DNA from 4 places in the Mesorhizobium sp. WSM4829 genome. Region 4 is predicted to be linked to each of the others. Evidence: predicted binding sites of a transcription regulator. Region 4 holds the regulator's gene; each other region holds the start of a gene.
What was found. Region 4 encodes PhoB, which activates phosphate uptake and scavenging genes when phosphate is short. Its sites were predicted from a motif close to TGTCATNNANCTGTCAT; they were not measured.
Positions count from the first base shown of each region.

Region 1: AC0L17_RS20575 (alkaline phosphatase D family protein) is a predicted target of PhoB. The motif match lies at 1,999-2,015, and genes of this name have one in related genera.
Region 2: phnC (phosphonate ABC transporter ATP-binding protein) is a predicted target of PhoB. The motif match lies at 1,980-1,996, and genes of this name have one in related genera.
Region 3: AC0L17_RS13130 (alpha-D-ribose 1-methylphosphonate 5-triphosphate diphosphatase) is a predicted target of PhoB. The motif match lies at 2,504-2,520, and genes of this name have one in related genera.

Region 1 is NZ_JBVVQJ010000021.1:112,823-117,765, forward strand. Features, by position in the region: gene AC0L17_RS20565 (TetR/AcrR family transcriptional regulator) at 1-442, opposite strand, end outside; gene AC0L17_RS20570 (MFS transporter) at 525-1,808, shown strand; gene AC0L17_RS20575 (alkaline phosphatase D family protein) at 2,087-3,655, shown strand; gene AC0L17_RS20580 (hypothetical protein) at 3,834-4,109, opposite strand; gene typA (translational GTPase TypA) at 4,310-4,943, shown strand, end outside.
Region 2 is NZ_JBVVQJ010000030.1:20,584-25,526, forward strand. Features, by position in the region: gene phnK (phosphonate C-P lyase system protein PhnK) at 1-530, shown strand, start outside; gene phnL (phosphonate C-P lyase system protein PhnL) at 533-1,240, shown strand; gene AC0L17_RS24665 (DapH/DapD/GlmU-related protein) at 1,237-1,857, shown strand; gene phnC (phosphonate ABC transporter ATP-binding protein) at 2,068-2,925, shown strand; gene phnD (phosphonate ABC transporter substrate-binding protein) at 3,085-3,993, shown strand; gene phnE (phosphonate ABC transporter, permease protein PhnE) at 4,067-4,943, shown strand, end outside.
Region 3 is NZ_JBVVQJ010000011.1:30,242-35,184, forward strand. Features, by position in the region: gene phnE (phosphonate ABC transporter, permease protein PhnE) at 1-746, opposite strand, end outside; gene AC0L17_RS13120 (phosphonate ABC transporter ATP-binding protein) at 739-1,488, opposite strand; gene AC0L17_RS13125 (PhnD/SsuA/transferrin family substrate-binding protein) at 1,586-2,443, opposite strand; gene AC0L17_RS13130 (alpha-D-ribose 1-methylphosphonate 5-triphosphate diphosphatase) at 2,564-3,745, shown strand; gene phnF (phosphonate metabolism transcriptional regulator PhnF) at 3,742-4,527, shown strand; gene AC0L17_RS13140 (NUDIX hydrolase) at 4,574-4,943, opposite strand, start outside.
Region 4 is NZ_JBVVQJ010000006.1:161,516-166,458, reverse strand. Features, by position in the region: gene pstA (phosphate ABC transporter permease PstA) at 1-891, shown strand, start outside; gene pstB (phosphate ABC transporter ATP-binding protein PstB) at 904-1,719, shown strand; gene phoU (phosphate signaling complex protein PhoU) at 1,755-2,462, shown strand; gene phoB (phosphate regulon transcriptional regulator PhoB) at 2,479-3,168, shown strand; gene AC0L17_RS08425 (ROK family protein) at 3,289-4,536, opposite strand; gene xylF (D-xylose ABC transporter substrate-binding protein) at 4,803-4,943, shown strand, end outside.

The DNA of each region.
Region 1 (4,943 bases), on a different contig from region 4:
TGGTGCGCAGGCGTCGGCGCAATTCCTGCTTGTTGGCCTCGCTCACCACGCGGGCCGGGTGGCCACGTTCGGGATATTCGACGGCCGCGTTGGTCATGCCGCAGCCGCGATAGTCGGGCTTTTGCGTGCGCTTGCCGATGCGGGTCAGGAAGGCGGCGATCTGCGCGCGCGGATCGCCGGGATGGGCAGCCACCGCCGCGTCGAAGCGGGCCCAGAACTCGAGGTCGTATTGCCGCAGATAGGACGCGGCCAATTCGTCCTTGGAGGGGAAGCTGCGATAGAGGCTGGGCTTGGTGACGCCGGCGCGCCGCACGATCTCGTCGACGCCGATCGCCCTGATGCCTTGCCGGTAGAACAGATCGCGGGCAACGCGAAGGATTCTTTCGCCCGCGCGGGGCTGTGCCACCTCATCTGCTTTGATCGTTGGTTCAATGCTTTTCATCCAGGATGTGCCGTTGCCTGCTTGACAATGTTACCGATCGGTACGTATACCCTAGTACAACTGCAACGTACCGGTCAGTAACATGATAGCTCAATCCCGCCCGTTTGGCCAGCGCTACGCTTTCGTCGTGGTCGCCGTCATCTTCCTCTGCCTGCTGATCGCGGCGGGCCTGCGGTCGGCGCCGGCCGTCATGATGCTGCCGCTGGAGGAGAGTTTCGGCTGGCGGCGCGATGTCGTCTCGCTCGCCGCGGCCATCGGTATCTTCCTCTACGGCCTGACCGGGCCGTTTGCCGCGGCACTGATGGAACGGATCGGGCTGCGCCGCACGCTGCTGGCGGCGCTTGTGCTGATGTCGGGCTCGACGGCGCTCAGCCTGTTGATGACCCAGCCCTGGCACCTGCTTCTCACCTGGGGCGTATTCTCCGGCGTCGGTTCCGGCGCGGTCGCCACGGTGCTCGGCGCCACCATCGTCAATCGCTGGTTCAAGACCAATCGCGGCCTGGTGATGGGGCTGATGTCGGCCTCGGCCGCCACCGGCCTGCTGGTGTTCCTGCCGTTGCTCGCCGCGCTCGCGCAGTCGGGCGGCTGGAAGCCGGTCGCCATCGCCATTGCGGTGGCCACCGCCTGCCTGGTGCCGCTGGTCTGGCTGCTGGTGCCGGAACGGCCGTCCGCGATCGGCATGGTGCGCTACGGCGCGGACGTCGACGACGTGCCGCCGGTTCCGCCGGCCTCGCAGGGCAATTTCCTCACCCATACGCTCAGCACGCTGCGTCGTGCCGCCGGCACGCGGGTGTTCTGGTATCTGTTCGCCACTTTCTTCATCTGCGGCTTCACCACCAACGGACTGGTCGGAACGCACCTGATCGCGTTTTGCGGCGACATGGGCATCGGCCAGGTCCAAGCCGCCGGCCTGCTGTCGCTGATGGGCATCTTCGACCTGATCGGCACGACGCTGTCGGGCTGGCTCACCGACCGTTTCGACCCGCGCAAGCTGCTCGGCGTCTATTATGGCATCCGCGGCCTGTCGCTGATCTATCTGCCTTATTCCGGCTTTTCGTCGACCAGCCTGATCATCTTCGCCGTGCTCTACGGATTGGACTGGATCGCCACCGTGCCGCCGACGCTCAGGCTGTCGAACGAGGCGTTCGGCGACCGCAGCGGGCCGATTGTCTTCGGCTGGATCGTCGCCGGCCATCAGGTGGGTGCAGCGGCGGCCGCCTTCTTCGGCGGCACCATGCGTGAATTGCAGGGCAATTACGAACTTGCCTTCCTCATCGCCGGCATGACGGCAATAGCCGCAGCCTGCCTCTCGCTGTTGATCAACACCAGCCGTCCGGCCTTCGAGCCGAACCCGCAGGCGGCTTGAGCTGTGACGGCCGAGCGCTAATCTCCCCCCTTGAGGGGAGATGGCCGCGAAGCGGCCAGAGGGGGTCGGTCCGACCGGGCTCGGCCCCTTATCGCAGTCGCAGGAGGTTGGCGCGTCACGCGACACGACCCCCTCTGTCGCCTTCGGCGACATCTCCCCCTCGAGGGGGGAGATTCGCCAGCCTGTTGATCGTCAGAAAACCTTCATGGTTTCGAGATGTGCGTGAAACATTGAGGCTGGACCTTGGCGGCGACGTTTAAGCCATCCAGGAGACAGCCATGAACAAGATTTCGCGCCGCGCTTTTGTCACGTCGGCGAGCGCCGCCGGCCTCGTCGGCGTATCGGGCCTCGCGCTTCCCTATTATTCGCGCGCCAATCAGCGGCCCGCCTTCACCCATGGCATCCAGTCGGGCGATGTCGACGCAACCAGCGGCGTGGTGTGGACGCGGACCGACCGCCCTTCGCGCGTCATGTTCGAAGTCTCGTCGACGGAGAATTTCGCCAATGCCTTGCGCCTTGCGCCGCTCGATACGTCGCCGGCCAGCGATTACACGGTAAAGCGGCTGCTCACCGACCTTACCTCCGACCAGGACATCTTCTACCGCATGGTCGCGGCCGATCTTGCCGACATCAACGCCGTCTCCGAGCCGATCGTCGGCCGCTTCCGCACGGCGCCGGCCTCGAAACGCGACATCCGCTTCGCCTGGTCGGGCGATACCGCCGGCCAGGGCTGGGGCATCGACGACACCGGCATGAAGACCTATGCCACGATCGGCAAGCATACGCCCGACTTCTTCCTGCATTCCGGCGACACCATCTATGCCGACGGCCCGATGAAGGACGAGGTCGATCTTCCCGGCGGCAGCAAGTGGAAGAACAAGGTCCTCATCGACGAAAAGCGCAAGGTTGCCGAGACGCTGGACGAGTACCGCGGCCAGTGGAAGTACAACATGATGGATAAGAACGTGCTGGGGCTCAACGCCATCTGCCCGACCTTCTACCAGTGGGACGACCACGAGGTGGTCAACAACTGGTCGGATTCGAAGAACCTGAGCGCCGACGACCGCTACTCGGAAAAAAACATCCATGTGCTGGCGGCACGCGCGGCACGCGCCTTCCACGAGATGACGACGATCCGCTACGAGCCGTCGGAACCGGGCCGCGTCTATCGCAAGATCGCCTACGGGCCGCTGCTCGAAGTGTTCTTCCTCGACATGCGCTCCTATCGCGGCGCCAACGGTCCTGGCATGCAGGATACGATGACGCCGCAATCGCGTATCCTCGGCGAACAGCAGATGAAATGGCTGAAGCGCGAACTGGCAAACTCCAACGCGACCTGGAAAATCATCGCCGCCGACATGCCGCTCGGCCTCATCGTCTGGAACGACGCCACCAACAAGGCCGGCGCCGAGGCCGTCAGCAATGGCGACAATGGCCCGGCCAAGGGCCGCGAATTGGAAATTGCCGACCTCCTTCGCTACATAAAGAATGCCGGCATCACCAACACCGTCTGGCTGACCGCCGACGTGCACTACACGGCGGCGCATTACTACAATCCCGACAAGGCGCAGTTCCAGGACTTCAATCCGTTCTGGGAATTCGTCTCGGGTCCGCTCCATGCCGGCACCTATGGACCCAATGATTTCGACATGACCTTCGGCCCGGAGCTGAAATTCATCAAGGCGCCAACCGCCGAGCAGGGGCAGAACCTGCCACCCTCGGCCGGCCTGCAGTTCTTCGGCCTCGTCGACATCGATGGCGCCACTGAACAGATGACGGTGCGGCTGATGGATTGCGACGACAATGAACTCTACAAGGTCACGCTCGACCCGGTGCATTCGGCGTGAGGGAACTGGCGCCTGTTCACCCTCCCCCTTGTGGGGAGGGTCGGCGAGGCGGCTTCGCAAAGCGAAGCTGGCGAGACGGGGTGGGGGTGAAGCGCCGACATAGGTGGGGCACGCACCCCCACCCTGCTCCGCTTCGCGGATCGACCCTCCCCACAAGGGGGAGGGTAAGGCGCGGTCGTCAGTCTGGATAGCAAACGGTCGGAATATTGGGCCAAACAGCGCTGTCGCAGTTGGCGGCCTCCTGCCTTTGCTTGAAGGCGGCGCTGACCGGCCCGGTCACCACCGGGTCGACGCCATCGGGAGCGTCGGCAAACAACTGCTCCGCCGTTCGGGTGTCGGACGGCAGGGCAGGCTCCTTCGATCTCGCGGCCGACTGTGCCACGCCTGCCGCAAGCAGAACGGCGAGGGCAGCCCATGCAAGGATTGGCCGGTATCTGATGCCCGTTTTGCTCATGAAATTTGAACTGTCCCGACCGTGAAAGGTTCCGCTTTGGTTAATAATTCAATTTCACACCAAGACACTTAAGATTTGGTGACCATGTATTTGGTGGCACGCCTCCTCTTTCGCGATTGCGAAAAACCCTGTATGAGCCGCCCAACCGAAAGAGGCAGCGCCTTTTGGCCTGCTGCCTGCAACGCTCCCGAGACCACAACATGAAAATTCGTAATATCGCGATCATCGCGCACGTCGACCATGGGAAAACCACCCTCGTCGACCAGCTCCTGAAACAGTCAGGCTCGTTCCGCGACAACCAGCGCGTTGCCGAACGCGCCATGGATTCGAACGACCTCGAAAAGGAACGCGGCATCACCATCCTGGCCAAGGCGACCTCGGTCGACTGGAAGGACACCCGCATCAACATCGTCGACACCCCCGGCCACGCCGATTTCGGCGGTGAAGTCGAGCGCATCCTGTCGATGGTGGATTCGGCCATCGTGCTGGTCGACGCCGCCGAAGGGCCGATGCCGCAGACAAAATTCGTCGTCGGCAAGGCGCTCAAGGTCGGATTGAAGCCGATCGTCGTCATCAACAAGATCGACCGGCCGGACGCCCGCCACGTCGAGGTGGTCAACGAAGTGTTCGACCTGTTTGCAGCGCTCGACGCCACCGACGAGCAGCTCGACTTCCCGATCCTTTACGGCTCGGGCCGCGACGGCTGGGTGTCGGAAAACCCCGAAGGCCCCAAGGACCAGGGTTTGGCGCCGCTGTTCGACCTCGTTATCAAGCACGTGCCGGCGCCGACCGTCCATCCCGGCCCGTTCCGCATGATCGGCACCATCCTGGAAG
Region 2 (4,943 bases), on a different contig from region 4:
GCCGCTTCCTGATGCGCACCGACTGGGGTTTTGTCCATCAGAACCCCGCCGACGGGCTGCGCATGACGGTTTCGGCCGGCGCCAATGTCGGCGAGCGGCTGATGGCGGTCGGCGATCGCCACTATGGCAAAATCCGCGCCACCGCCGTCGACTGGCTGTCGCGCGTCGAGATCGACGAGGACCGTATCGACGACGAACCGCGCGCCTTTTCCGGCGGCATGCGCCAGCGCCTGCAGATCGCCCGCAACCTCGTCACCGGGCCGCGGCTGGTGTTCATGGACGAGCCGACCGGCGGCCTCGACGTCTCGGTGCAGGCGCGCCTGCTCGACCTGTTGCGCGGCCTGGTCACCGATCTCGGCCTGGCGGCGATCGTCGTCACCCACGACCTTGCGGTGGCGCGTCTGCTGTCGCAACGCATGATGGTGATGAAGGACGGCCGCGTCGTCGAAAGCGGCCTCACCGACCGCGTGCTTGACGATCCCCGCGCGCCCTACACCCAGCTTCTCGTTTCTTCCATTCTGCAGGTGTGATCATGGCAACCCCGCTCGTCGTCTCCGATGTCGCCAAGAGCTTCACCATGCATCTGCGCGACGGCATCAAACTGCCTGTCGTCGCCGGCGTGTCGTTCTCGATCAGGAGCGGCGAATGTGCCGTGCTCGGCGGCCCCTCCGGCGCCGGCAAGAGCTCGATCCTGAAGATGCTCTACGGCAACTATGCCGTCGATGCAGGCCAGATCATCGTCCAGCACGAGGACGGGCTCATCGATCTGGCGACGGCCAGCCCACGCACCGTGCTTGCCGTGCGCCGGCTCACGATCGGCTATGTCAGCCAGTTCCTGCGCACAGTGCCGCGCGTCTCGGCGCTGGATGTCGTCGCCGAACCGCTGGTCGAGCGCGGCGAGGACCGTGAGGTCGCGCGCGGCAAGGCACGCGCCTTGCTGGCGCAACTCAACCTGCCGGAAAAGCTCTGGATGCTGCCGCCGGCGACCTTTTCCGGCGGCGAGCAGCAGCGCGTCAACATCGCGCGCGGCTTCATCACCGAGCACCCGATCCTGCTGCTCGACGAGCCGACAGCCTCGCTCGACGCCAGCAACCGCGACGTGGTGATTGCGCTGATCGCGGCCAAGAAGGCGGCCGGCGTCGCCCTGCTTGGCATCTTCCACGATCTCGACGTGCGCGAGGCAGTGGCCGACCGCGTCATCGACGTGACCGCTTTTGCCGCCGGGAAGATCGCCGCATGACCAGAAAACTGTCGGAAACGCCGCTGGTCCACGAAACGGCGGAAGTCGACAACTCGACGCTCGGCCGCTGGACCGAGATCGCCGAACGCTGCCGGCTTTCGGAAAGTACGCTCGGTGACTATTCCTACATGATGCAGGACTGCAGTGCCTGGTGCGCGACGATCGGCAAATTCGCCAACATCGCCGCCAGTGTCCGCATCAACGCCACCAACCATCCGACCTGGCGGCCGACGCTGCACCATTTCACCTATCGCGCCTCTGACTATTGGGACGACGCCGAGCACGAGAGCGAATTCTTTGCGCAGCGCCGCGCCAAACGGGCCACCATCGGCCACGACACCTGGCTTGGCCACGGCTCGACCATCCTGCCCGGCGTCAGCGTCGGCGACGGTGCGGCGGTCGGCGCCGGCGCCGTGGTGTCGAAGGACGTCGCGCCCTACACCATCGTCGGCGGCGTGCCGGCCAAACCGATCCGCGAACGCTTCGACCGCCGCACGGCGGAACGCTATCAGGCACTTGCCTGGTGGGATTGGGACCACGCCCGCCTGCGCGCCGCGCTCGACGATTTTCGCGCGCTTTCGGCGGAAGCATTTCTGGAAAAATACGGCAGTTGGTGAATGGTCAATAGTGAATGGCGGCAGGGAAGCCGTTCTTATCACCATTCACCATTCACCATTCACCACTTGATCGAACTGCCGCCGCCGGCTCGCCCCCTTCAGCCTGTGGACGGTAACAAAACTGACATCAATCCGACACCGCGGTTTCATGCGGCTGCGCTAGCCAAAGGTTAACAGACCTTCAACTGCGACTGGACTGGAACCTGCTCTATGCCAGCAACCTCAGCCACGCTCGAGATCCGCGGCGTCACCCGTCGGTTTGGCAGGAACACCGCCGTCAGCAATGTCGACATCTCGATCCCGCACGGCCAGATGGTCGGCATCATCGGCCGTTCGGGTGCCGGCAAGTCGACGCTTTTGCGCATGATCAACCGGCTCATCGATCCGAGCCAGGGCTCGATTTTCTTTAACGGCGCCGAAGTCTCCAGCCTGCGCGGCTCGCTGCTCAGGCGCTGGCAGCGCGATTGCGCCATGATCTTTCAGCAGTTCAACCTGGTGCCGCGCCTCGACGTGCTGACCAATGTGCTGCTTGGCCGGCTCAATCACCGCTCGACCGTTGTCAATCTGCTCGGCGTCTTCTCCCGTGAGGAACGGGCCGAGGCGATCGCGGCGCTCGAGCGTCTCGACATCGCCCGCACCGCGCTGCAGCCAGCCGGCACCTTGTCCGGCGGCCAGCAGCAGCGCGTTGCGATTGCCCGTGCCATGATGCAGCAGCCGAAAGTCATCCTCGCCGACGAGCCGATCGCCTCGCTCGACCCGCTCAACGCCAAGGTGGTGATGGATTCGCTGCTGGACATCAATCTGCGGGAGGGCCTCACCGTGGTCACCAATCTGCACACGCTGGATACTGCGCGCACCTATTGCAACCGCATCATCGGCATGGCCGCCGGCAAGGTGGTGTTCGACGGACCGCCCGAAGAGCTCAACCGCGAGGCCGTGCGCATGGTCTATGGCGCCGACAGCAATGGCGGCGAAATCTCCGAGGCGATCACCTCGACCAGCGTCGCCATCAAGCAAAAGATCGCCGCATCCGCCGGACCGCTCGAGCCGGCATTTCCCGGCTACTAGGTCGACGATCCGGCAAGTGGATACCGGTATACGAGTATACGAAAGCAGACCACGAAAGAGCGCCTGGACCGCCAGTCCGCATCAAGGCCGGGCATAAAAAGCGCCGTCAAAAATCGAACGCTGCCGGCGCGATGCCGGAACCAACAGGAGAGACGCGAAATGTTTAGAAAAATACTTTTCGGTGCCGTTTCCATCCTCGCCATGGCAATGGGCGCGGTCCAGGCACAGGACCTGAAGGAATTCCGCGTCGGCATTTTGGGCGGCGAGAACGAAGCCGACCGCCTGCGCAACTACCAGTGCTTCGCCGACCACATCAAGCAAGTCCTCGCCGTGGAAAAGGTTTCGCTGTTCCCGGCCGCCGACTACGACGGCGTCATCCAGGGCCTGCTCGGCGGCACGCTTGACTTTGCCGAGCTCGGCGCTTCCGCCTACGCCAAGGTCTATCTCGAAAACAAGGACGCGGTTCAACCGATCCTGACGACGATCCAGACCGACGGCTCGACCGGCTACCGTGCGGTCATGGTCGCGCGTGCTGATTCCGGCATCAAGACGCTCGCCGACATGAAGGGCAAGAAACTCGGTTTCGCCGATCCCGATTCGACTTCTGGTTACCTGATCCCGGTCACGTCACTGCCCAAGGACATCGGTATGGATGTGAAGAGCTACTTCGCGTCGACCGGTTTCGGCGGCGGCCATGAACAGCTTGTCCTTGAAGTCCTGAAGGGCACCTTCGATGCCGGCACCACCTGGGCCTCCGGCGTCGGCGACTTCAACGACGGCTACAGCTCAGGCAATCTGCGCAAGATGGTCGACAAGGGCGTCCTCAAGATGGATGACCTCGTCGAACTGTGGCAGTCGCCGCTGATCCCGAACGGCCCGCTGGTATTGCGTACGTCGATCGACTCCGGCGCCAAGCAGAAGATCACCGATTTCCTGACCAAGCTTCCGGAAACCGATCCGGCCTGTTTCTCGGCGATACAAGGCGGCGATTACAAGGGCTATTCACCGGTCACCCCGGAATTCTATCGGCCGATCATCGACGCCCGTAAGGCGAAGATCGGCTCGTAAGCAAACTGCCAAAACGCCGCCGGGGCCATGTGCCGCCGGCGGCGTTGCCGCATCAGGGGTCGGGGTTCTATCGATGAGTGCGACCGAAATTTACCGCGCGGCCACGCTTTCACCGGAGGGAGCCACCGTCGAGCGACACTGGCGCGACCTCGCCGCCCGCCGGCGCCTTTACACGATCGGCGGCCTGGTTTTGCTGTTTCTTGCACTCTCTGCCTCGCTCTGGTTCGCCAACGAAACCAACGCCGGAAAGTTCTTCGACCGCCTTCCCCACGTCGCCGACTTTTTCGCCGAGCTGAAGCCGCGCGACTGGTTCGACCCGGTGCGCGCGCTGTTCGACCTGCCGTCCCCCTATGACGACGGCAGCCTCAAGTTCGACTACCCGGAAGGCCGGGTCTACCTGACCCAGGGCATCTACATTCCGGAGTATTTCCACCGGATGATCGAGACGCTGAACATCGCCCTGTTTTCGACGCTGGTGGGCGCCACATTCGGTTTCCTGCTCTGCTTCTTCGCTGCAGGCAATATCACGGCCAGCCGCTGGCTCCGTTTCTTCACGCGCCGCTTCCTTGAAATCGTCCGCGCCTTTCCGGAAATTGTCATTGCCGGCTTTTTCCTGGCGATTTTCTCGCTAGGGCCGATTCCTGCGATCATTGCGGTCAGCATCCATACCGTCGGCGCGCTCGGAAAAATGTTCTTCGAAGTCGTCGAAAATGCCGACATGAAACCTGAGGAAGGCTTGCGCGCCGTTGGCGCCAACTGGGTCGAGCGGGTGTGGTTCGGCATCGTGCCCCAGGTCCTGCCCAACTTCATCAGCTATTTCCTGCTCCGCTTCGAGATCAATGTGCGCGCTTCGACCATACTTGGCGCCGTCGGCGCCGGCGGCATCGGCGAATCCCTGCGTCTTTCGATCGGCCGGGGCCATGAGGCCAAGACCATCGCCATCGTCTTCC
Region 3 (4,943 bases), on a different contig from region 4:
ACGATGGCGAAGATCACGAGAATGATGGTCGAGGCATTCCTGTATTGGAAAAGATCGAACGCGACCTTCAGCTCCTGGCCGATGCCACCGGCTCCAACGAGGCCGAGAACAACTGATGAGCGCACTGCCTTTTCAAGCGCGAAGAGCGTGGTGTTTATCAGGGACGGCATGGCGTCAGGCAGTACTGCCCCGCACAGAACAGAGAATCGTCCGGCGCCGATTGCAAACAGCGCTTCCTGAGGTCTTTCGTCGGCATCCTCCATCGCCTCGGCGAAGAAGCGCCCGCAAAAGCCGATCGTATCGACGACGATGGTCATGGTGCCGGCAACTGCCCCGAGACCAACGGCTGACACGAAAAGTAGTGCCCAGACCAAATCTGGAACAGTCCTGAACAACGAGACCAGCATCCTGGAGATATGCCGGAACGGGCCGATCGGGGTTATGTCCTTGGCCGAGAGCCAGGCAAACGGCAAGCTGAGGACGACACCTATTGCTGTCCCCACGAGCGCTATCTGAAACGTTTCGACCATGCGCCAGAAAACCCTCAGGAGGAACCCTGGCTCGACATTTGGGGGTATCATGCGGCCGACGAGATGGACCATTCGGGGCACCCCGCCTGCCAGTTGTTCCGGCGAAGGTGCGACCTGCCCGGCGGAAACGATCACGAGAGCGGCCAAAGCGACGGCAAAGCTGAAAGTGACGGGCGAGATCGATGGAATCCGGCTCGGCGAAAGGCGGTCATGCATCGAAGACGTCTTTCAGATCAGCGCGGGTCACCTGCGCCGTCGGTCGGTCGAAGAAGACCTTGCCCGCCTTGAGCGCTATCAAGCGGTCGGAGTAGTCGAGAGCATGTTCCATGTCGTGCGTGGTGTAGACCAAAGTGATCGCCTGTTCCTGGGTCAGCTCGGAGAAGACGCGCATCACATCATGTCCAGCCGCCGGGTCGAGACTTGCCGCCGGTTCGTCTGCTATCAAAAGCTTCGGACGCCGGATCAACGCACGGGCAATCGCCACCCGCTGCGCCTGCCCTCCAGAAAGCGCGTCGGCGCGGGCGCCCGCCTTGCCGAGAAGCCGCACTTCGGCGAGGGCCTGCATTGCTTCCTCGCGCCAGTGTTGCTTTGCGATGGAATGGTGCCAGCCGCGCCAGCCGCCGGGCAGCCCGAGCTTGCCCTGCAAAACGTTTGTAAGAACCGATTGGCGGCTGACCAGTCCGTGGTGCTGGAAGACAAATCCGATCTGCCTGCGAATGCGCCGCAGCTGGGCGACGGACGGCGCCGAGCGGAAGCTCTCGCCGAGGGTGACGACCTCGCCACCGCTCGACGGTAGAAGACCAATGAGGCATTTGAGCAGGGTGGATTTTCCAGCACCGTTCGAGCCAATCAGGGCAACCCGTTCGCGCGATGCTATGGTGAGGCCGATACTGGAGAAAATGACCTTTCCGTTCGCATAGCTCTTCGCAAGATCGTGCACCCGAATGATGGCTGTCATAGTGACCTCTTGGCCCAGACCGAACTGCGAAACAGACCGGCGGTTAGCCGCCGGCCTTGTCGCTGAAAGGAGCAAGTCGATGAAAAAGGAGCAAGCCTCAGTTTACGAAGTCGGTGAGGGTCTCGATTCCGATCGTGCGGTACATCGAGCGGACATAGTCGTAGTCCGAGTCCCTGACATCAGTCAGGAAGAGACCGCCCTTGAATTTCTGGTTGTCCTCGCCGGTCAAGATCGCTTTCATCAGCTCATTGCCATTCTTCGCAAAGGCATCGCGGATCTTGACGAACACGTCATCTGAAATGTCCTTGCGGGCGACAAGAATGTCGTTCGGCAGATCGCGGCCCCGTGCGATGACCGAGAAGGCAACGCCGGGGAATGCTTCCCGGACCGAGTTCAGATAGCCGAAATTCAAGCCGATAGCGGCGATGTCGCCGCGGATGAGAGCCTCAGCCGCGATGTTGCGCGATATGATTACTGGTTCGTAATCGGTGGCATATTTCAGGTTGAAATCGGCCAGCGCCTGCGCGGGGCCGAGGTGCTGGGAGGTCGAGCCGACCGAGCCGAATGCGACCTTCTTGCCCTTCAAGTCTTCGACCGAGCGGATCGGTCCATTCGCCAGCACGGCGATCTGAGCGAAATAGTCGGGGCGCTGCCAGGCGACAACAATCTTCGGCTGGCTTAATTCCTTCATGACGACGTATTCTGCAGGACCGGTCAGGACAAGATCGACCTGCCCGGAATTCATCGCCTCGACGGCGGTGGTCCGCGAACTGACCGGAAACAGTTCGACATCCAGGCCGGTCGCCTCCTCAAGAGCGGTCTGGAAAGCCCCGAATTCCTGCTGAAGAGCCTCCAGTCCCTCCATGTCGGTTACCGCGAATTTCACCGGCTCCGCAAACACTGGAAGAGCGGAGGCAAGCGTCAGGGCGAGTGCGGTTGCGATGCTGCGGATCATCGTTTTTTCCTTTGCTGTATAGACAGGAAACTGTTACCCGCTAATCCGTATACGCAGCAGATGACGTGCTCGTGACATTTCGCCGGCGCCACCGGCAGACTTTGCTTTTTGAGGGATACAGTGAACTGGCACATCCAGGGTGGTCGCATCCTTACCGAACGGGGACTTGAAACCGCGGACCTGAGCGTCACCGGCGGCGCCCTGTCAGAGCTGCGGGCGGCCCATGCCTCCACAATCGATGCCGATGGTCTGCTCGTGCTTCCGGGGATCGTCGATATTCACGGCGACGGCTTCGAGCGCCAGATCATGCCGCGGCCCGGTGTCCGCTTCGACACCGCGCTGGCGCTGAAAGATACGGACCGCCAGCTTGTCGCCAATGGCGTAACCACGGCCTTTCACGGCGTCACGGTGTCGTGGGAGCCTGGACTTCGCTCGCTCGACGCTGCCAAACAGCTGATCGGCGCGGTCTGCGATCTCCGCGATAGCCTTGGCTGCGATACGCGTCTGCATCTGCGCTGGGAGACCTTCGCGCTTGATCAGATGGCGCAGGTCGTACGATGGCTCTCGCTTTCGCCACGGCCGATCATCGCCGTCAACGATCATACCACGGGGTCGGTGCTGAACGGCACGATTGCCCGCAAGATCGGTCAGATGGCGGAGCGGTCTGGCTTGAGCCGCGAGCAATACATGACGTTGCTCGGCCAGATTTGGTCCCGCCGCGCCGAGGTTGAGATCGCGATCGGGAAGCTGGCCGCAACTGCGCGGGCCAATGGCAATGTGCTTCTTGCCCATGACGAAGCGTCTCCCGAGGAACGCATATATTTTCGCGCCCTCGGCGCAAAGGCCTCGGAATTTCCGCTAACGCTCGAAACGGCCAAGGCCGCGCGGCAAATGGGCGAGGATGTGATCCTCGGCGCGCCCAACGTCGTGCGCGGCGGCAGCCATAATGGAGCGCTAAATGCCACCGAGGCCGTCAGAGCCGGACTTTGCACGGTGCTGACCAGCGATTACCACTACCCTTCGCCTCTGCATGCGGCCTTCAGACTGTCTTCGCCAGACGCCGGCGACTTCCCCTCGATCTGGAAGCTGGTTTCGGCAAACCCGGCCCGGGTGGCCGACCTCGACGATCGCGGCTCGCTTGTTGCCGGCCGCCGGGCGGATCTGATCCTGGTCGATGCTGGCGATCCAGAGCATCCGCGTGTGGTGGCCACCATGGTCCATGGACAAATTGTCTATAGCTCCGGGCTCTCCCGCACAGACCGACGGTCTGCACGGCGGTCGCGGGTGGATAAGGTTTCATGACCTTGGACACGAAAATTTCAACACCACACGAGCGCAATGGCAATCGCCTTCTGGCCTTTGACGGGCTGGTCTTTCGGCCACGCAGCGATACGCCGATCTGGCAGCAGATCTACGATCACATCTTCGATCTGATCGAGAGCGGCAGTCTTGCACCGGGCAGCCAGCTTCCCGGAGAAACGCATCTGGCACAGAAACTCGCGGTCACCCGCATTACGCTTCGCCGGGCGCTGCAGCAGTTACAGCATGAGGGCCACCTCACCGCCCGCAAGGGCGTCGGTATCTTCGTGCGAAACCTGCCCTCGACATTCACTGTTCGCGACGGACAGCGCTTTCTCGACAATTTCGAAGCCCACGGCCAGGAAATCGGCACCAATACGCTGCTGATCGTCCGGGAACCGGCCGAAGCGGCCGTGGCGGAACGGTTGCGTCTCGCACCTGACACCACCATTATCCGGCTGTGCCGGATCAGAACGTCGGACAAGCAGCCGGTTTACGTCAATACCAAGTTCTTTCCGGCGCATCTCTTCCCCGACTTCGATCAGAGATACGATGTGCGTCAGTCGGTGACCGATGTTTTCCGCGCGCATGGCATCGACAACTACCGGCGGGCCGAGACGCGCATCAGTGGCGGCTTTGCATCCCCCGATGAAGCGGAAATCCTGCGGCTGACGCCCGGAACGCCAGTATTCCGCATCAATGCTGTCAACGAGGACCGCCACGGCGTACCAATCGAATGGACCCGCGGCTGCTGGCCGCTGACATCCGTCGAATTCGTCTTCTGATTATGGCGCATGTCAACACGACCAGTTGAGGCCATTGGGTCGCCCCTTAGACAGACACCACAAGCCGGTCGAGAAAAGGCCGCTGGCCGACAAGCAACTTTTCCCGGGCCATTTCGAGGCCGAACCACCCTGCGCGATCGATCTCAGGAAAAGTCTGCATGCGGCCGCTGCGCGGCGGCCATTCCATCTCGAACATGTTGCTGCGCAAGGTGCCGGCGTCGAAATCGTCTTCGACGCCGAAGGCCGTAACAAGCTTGCCGCCGGGCTGGCGCAGCGCTCCCAGCGGAAGCAGCGCTCCCGAGAGCCCCCAGCCGGTTTCCTCCACAAATTCGCGACGCGCCGCAGCTTCCGGCTGTTCGTCATCACCATACTCGCCCTTTGCAATCGACCATGCGCCGAGATCGCGGCTTTGCCAG
Region 4 (4,943 bases):
ATCGCAAAAGGCACGGTGATCGAGGCGCTGGACAGCACGGCGCCCGCCGCGAGCGGCCAGGCATTCCTGCGCGTCATCGAGACGCCGGAAGCATCGCGAAAGATTTCGGACAAGGTGATCGTCTGGCTCGACACGCTGAAGAGCGCCGGCCTGATCGAAAGCCGGTTCAACTCGATCTTCTTCTTCACCGGCGCAAGCCGCGAGCCGGAATTGGCCGGTGTCTGGGGCGCGGTCGTCGGATCGTTCCTGACCATGATCGTAACCCTCGCCATCGCCTTCCCGATCGGCGTTTCAGCGGCGATCTATCTTGAGGAATTTGCGCCCAAGAACCGGCTGACGACGATGATCGAAGTGAATATCAACAATCTGGCGGCGGTGCCTTCGATCGTCTTCGGCCTGCTTGGACTTGCCGTATTCCTGAATTTCTTCGGCATGCCGCGCTCAGCCCCGGTGGTCGGCGGCATGGTGCTGGCGCTGATGACCCTGCCGATCATCATTATCGCCTCGCGCGCTTCGCTGCGTGCCGTGCCGCCGTCGATCCGCGAGGCGGCGCTTGGCATCGGAGCGTCCAAGGTCCAGACCGTATTCCATCACGTCCTGCCGCTGGCGATGCCGGGCATCATGACCGGCACCATCCTCGGAATGGCGCATGCGCTCGGCGAAACCGCGCCGTTGCTGATGATCGGCATGGTCGCCTTCATCGTCGACATTCCCGGCGGCTTCACCGATCCCGCAACGATCCTGCCGGTGCAGATATTCATGTGGGCGGATTTCCCGGAAGCGGGGTTCCAGCAGAAGACTTCGGCGGCGATTTTGATTTTGCTGGTGTTTTTGGTCATCATGAATGCCATCGCGGTGATACTGCGCAGGCGCTTCGAGCGGCGCTGGTAAGGAGTAGAGGATATGAACATCATGACGGAAGCCGGCGTCGAGCAGAAACTGAGCAGCGCAACCAACGCCCCTTCGATCAAGATGAAGGGCGAAAAGGTCTCCGTTCACTACGGCGAGAAGCGAGCACTGTTCGACGTCGATCTCGATGTCCGCGAGCATCAGGTGACGGCGTTGATCGGCCCATCGGGCTGCGGCAAGTCGACGTTCCTGCGTTGCCTGAACCGAATGAACGACACCATCGATATCGCGCGGGTGAGCGGCAAGATCACGCTCGACGGCGAGGATGTCTACGACCCGAAAATCGATGTCGTCGAGCTGCGAGCTCGCGTCGGCATGGTGTTCCAGAAGCCGAACCCGTTTCCGAAGTCGATCTACGAAAACGTCGCCTACGGTCCGCGCATTCACGGCCTGGCCAGGACCAAGGCCGAGTTGGACGGCATCGTCGAATCGAGCCTGAAGAAGGCCGGCCTGTTCAACGAGGTCAAGGATCGCCTGCTCGAGTCGGGAACCGGTCTGTCCGGCGGACAGCAGCAGCGTCTGTGCATTGCGCGCGCCATCGCCGTGTCGCCGGAAGTGATCCTGATGGACGAGCCCTGTTCGGCGCTCGATCCAATCGCCACCGCTCGCGTCGAGGAACTGATCGACGAACTGCGCCAGAACTATACGATCGTCATCGTTACCCATTCGATGCAGCAGGCGGCGCGCGTGTCGCAACGCACGGCGATGTTCCATCTCGGCTACCTAGTCGAGGAGGGCGCGACCGACAAGATGTTCACCAACCCCGACGACAAGCGCACCCAGGACTACATCACCGGCCGGTTCGGCTGAGCGGTCCGGCGAATTTCGAACACGAGGACAGCACCATGGGTGAACACACCGTCGCATCTTTCGACGAGGAACTGGAGCACATCGACCGGCTGATCCGCGACATGGACGAGCTCGCCGCCGCGATGGTCGCAGCCTCGATCCGCGCGTTGCTTGCGTCGGACAATGCGATGGCGCAGCGCGTCGTCTCGGACGACGCCATCATGGATGCGCGGCAGCGCGAGCTCGACGACAGCGCCATCACGCTGATCGCCAAGCGGCAGCCGATGGCGCAGGATCTGCGCGCCGTGGTTGGCGCAATCCGCATGGCGGGCGATCTCGAGCGCATCGGCGATCTGGCCAAGAACATAGCTAAGCGGGTTAGCGCAGTCGGGCAGAGCGCGACGCCGCGGAATCTGTCGCACGGTATCGATGCGATGGCGGATCTCGTTCTTGTGCAGCTGCGCGGCGTGGTCGAGCACTATGTGTCGCGCGATGCCGGCGCGTTGAAGGAACTGCGCGCCGACGACCAGAAGATCGACGTGAAATACACGGCGGTTTTTCGCGAGCTCCTGACCTACATGATGGAGGATCCGCGCAACATCACCGCCTGCACGCACCTTCTGTTCTGCGCCAAGAATCTCGAGCGTATCGGCGATCACGTCACCAACATCGCCGAAAACGCCTATTTTGTCGTGACCGGGCAGCAATTGCCGGCGGATCGCCCGAAGCTCGACGAAACGACGATGTCGGCGCCAGCGACATGACAGGAGTGACCGGCCGATGATCGCGCCGCGCATCATGGTGGTGGAGGATGAAGAGCCGCTGGGCGTCCTTCTCCGTTACAATCTTGAATCCGAAGGCTATCAGGTCGAGGTGGTGACGCGCGGCGACGAGGCCGAAATCCGGCTGCAGGAAAACGTGCCCGATCTTTTGGTGCTCGACTGGATGGTGCCGGCGGTTTCCGGCATCGAGCTTTGCCGGCGCCTTCGGGTGCGCCCCGAAACCGAGCGGCTGCCGATCATCATGCTGACCGCGCGCGGCGAGGAGAGCGACCGGGTGCGCGGCCTTTCGACCGGAGCCGACGACTATCTGGTCAAGCCGTTCTCGACACCGGAATTCATGGCCAGGGTCAAGGCGCTGCTGCGCCGCGCCAAGCCGGAAGTGCTGTCCAGCGTGCTCAAGGTCGGCGACATCATGCTCGATCGTGAATCGCACCGGGTCTATCGCAAGAAGAGCGAGATCCGGCTCGGGCCGACCGAATTCCGGCTGCTCGAATTCATGATGCGGCACCCGGGCCGGGTCTTCTCGCGCAGCCAGTTGCTCGACAATGTCTGGGGCGAGACGATCTACATCGACGAGCGCACGGTGGACGTCCATGTCGGCCGGTTGCGCAAGGCGGTCAACAATGGTCGCATGCCCGATGTCATCCGCACCATCCGCGGCGCCGGCTATGCGATCAGGGAAGACTAGCTGATACCTGCGCTTCCGGCGTACCCCAAAGTACGCTCCGCTCCGGATCTCGGAACCCACCATTCTCGACTCGGCCTGACCTGAATCTCAACACACCCCAAGTCGCGACCCGGGAATCCTTCAAGCCACGTTCTTTCCGACCGAGCCGGCTCGTGCCTGGATGCTCGGCGCGAAAATCTCCTGGTCGACGAAGCTTAGCGCCCGCATGGCGCAGCCTTCGCGGATCAGCGGCAGCTCGTTCGGCTCGGTGTCGAAGGAAATCGAACCCGAATGCTGGCCGCCGGCGGTCTGGGCGATGGCCTCGCGCAGCGCCGGCTCGATCAGGTCGAAGGCGGTAGCGCTGGCGCCGACCATGGCCACCGGCGCCGGATCGATCAGCGCAAACAGGCTGCCGAGCCCGAAGCCGAGCGCCTCGCCGGCCTTGCGGTAGGCTTCGCGCTCCGGTCCGTCCGTCTCGCGCGCCCGGGCCGCCAGTGCCCGCATCTCGGCGTCGCTGACATCGGCGACCGGCTCGGCGTTCTCGCTCAACAGCCTTGCGTTGCGCCAGATGGCGTAGTTGCCGGCATAAGCCTCGACGCAACCGCGCCGCCCGCAGCGGCAAAGCGCGCCACCCGGCCGATGGATCATGTGGCCGAATTCGCCGCCTGAGGAGTGGGTGCCGGTGAACAGCTCGCCCTTCAGCACCAGCCCCATGCCGATGCCGTGCGAGAGCAGGATGGCGATGAAGTCATCGCGGTAGCGATCCGGGTGGCGCCAGCGCAGCGCCACGGCCATCATGTTGCAGTCGTTCTCCATGATGGCCGGGATGCCGAACTCGCGTTCCAGAATGTCGGCGAAGGCGATGTTCGTCTGCGGCGTGATCGGCGACCACAACATGGCGCGCGCGTGGGAATCGGTGATGCCCTGGATCGCCAGCGCGATGCGGGCGACGCTTTGGACATCGAGGTCGGGATCTTCGAGCCGGCGCCGGACGATGGCGACACATTCGCCGATCAGCGCGTCGCGCGACATGGTCAGCGTGTCCAGCCGGCGCTGGTCCTCGGCGACCACTTGTCCGGCATAATCGATGACGGCGACCGACAGGAAATTCAGCGACAACACGACGGCCAACACCGCAGCGGCTTGCGGATTGAGGCTGAGGCCGACCTGCGGCCGGCCGCGTTTCAGCGAAACCGTCTCGCTCGCCTTGCTCTCGGCCAGGATGCCTTCCTGGATCAGGTCGGCAGAGATCGCCGATATGGTCGAATGGCTGAGGCCGGTGGTCGCGGCGATCTCGGTCCGCGACGGCTGGCCTGCCCGGCGCACGGCCGAAATCACCATCGCCCGGTTGCGCCGGCGCAGATCGTCATGACGGATTCCCACCGACATTTTTGTTTCCTCCTCATCGCCGCGGCCGCTCATGAATCGGAAGCCGTCGGTAATGTGCGACAAATACTGGCAGAAGCAGAAGGGGCTGTCATTATTTATTCCGAGGCTCGAAAAAAAGCCCCGACAGGACGTCAAAATCCCTCAGAATTGGTGTTGACAGTGCTTCGGCGTTGGACCAGTATTTTTTCGAGGCTCGAAAAAATAGAGCCTTTGTGCCGGCCTTCGGGCCAGTTGGTCGCGCCCTACGCGGCGCAGGGAGGAATATCATGAAGAGATTCGCAGCCGCCATTCTGGCGGGGGTCGCCATGTCGCTGACGCTCGCGTCGGCCGCTCAGGCCAAGGACAAGGTCATTGGCGTCTCGTGGTCGAACTTCCAGGAAGAGCGTTGGAAGACCGACGAAGCCGCC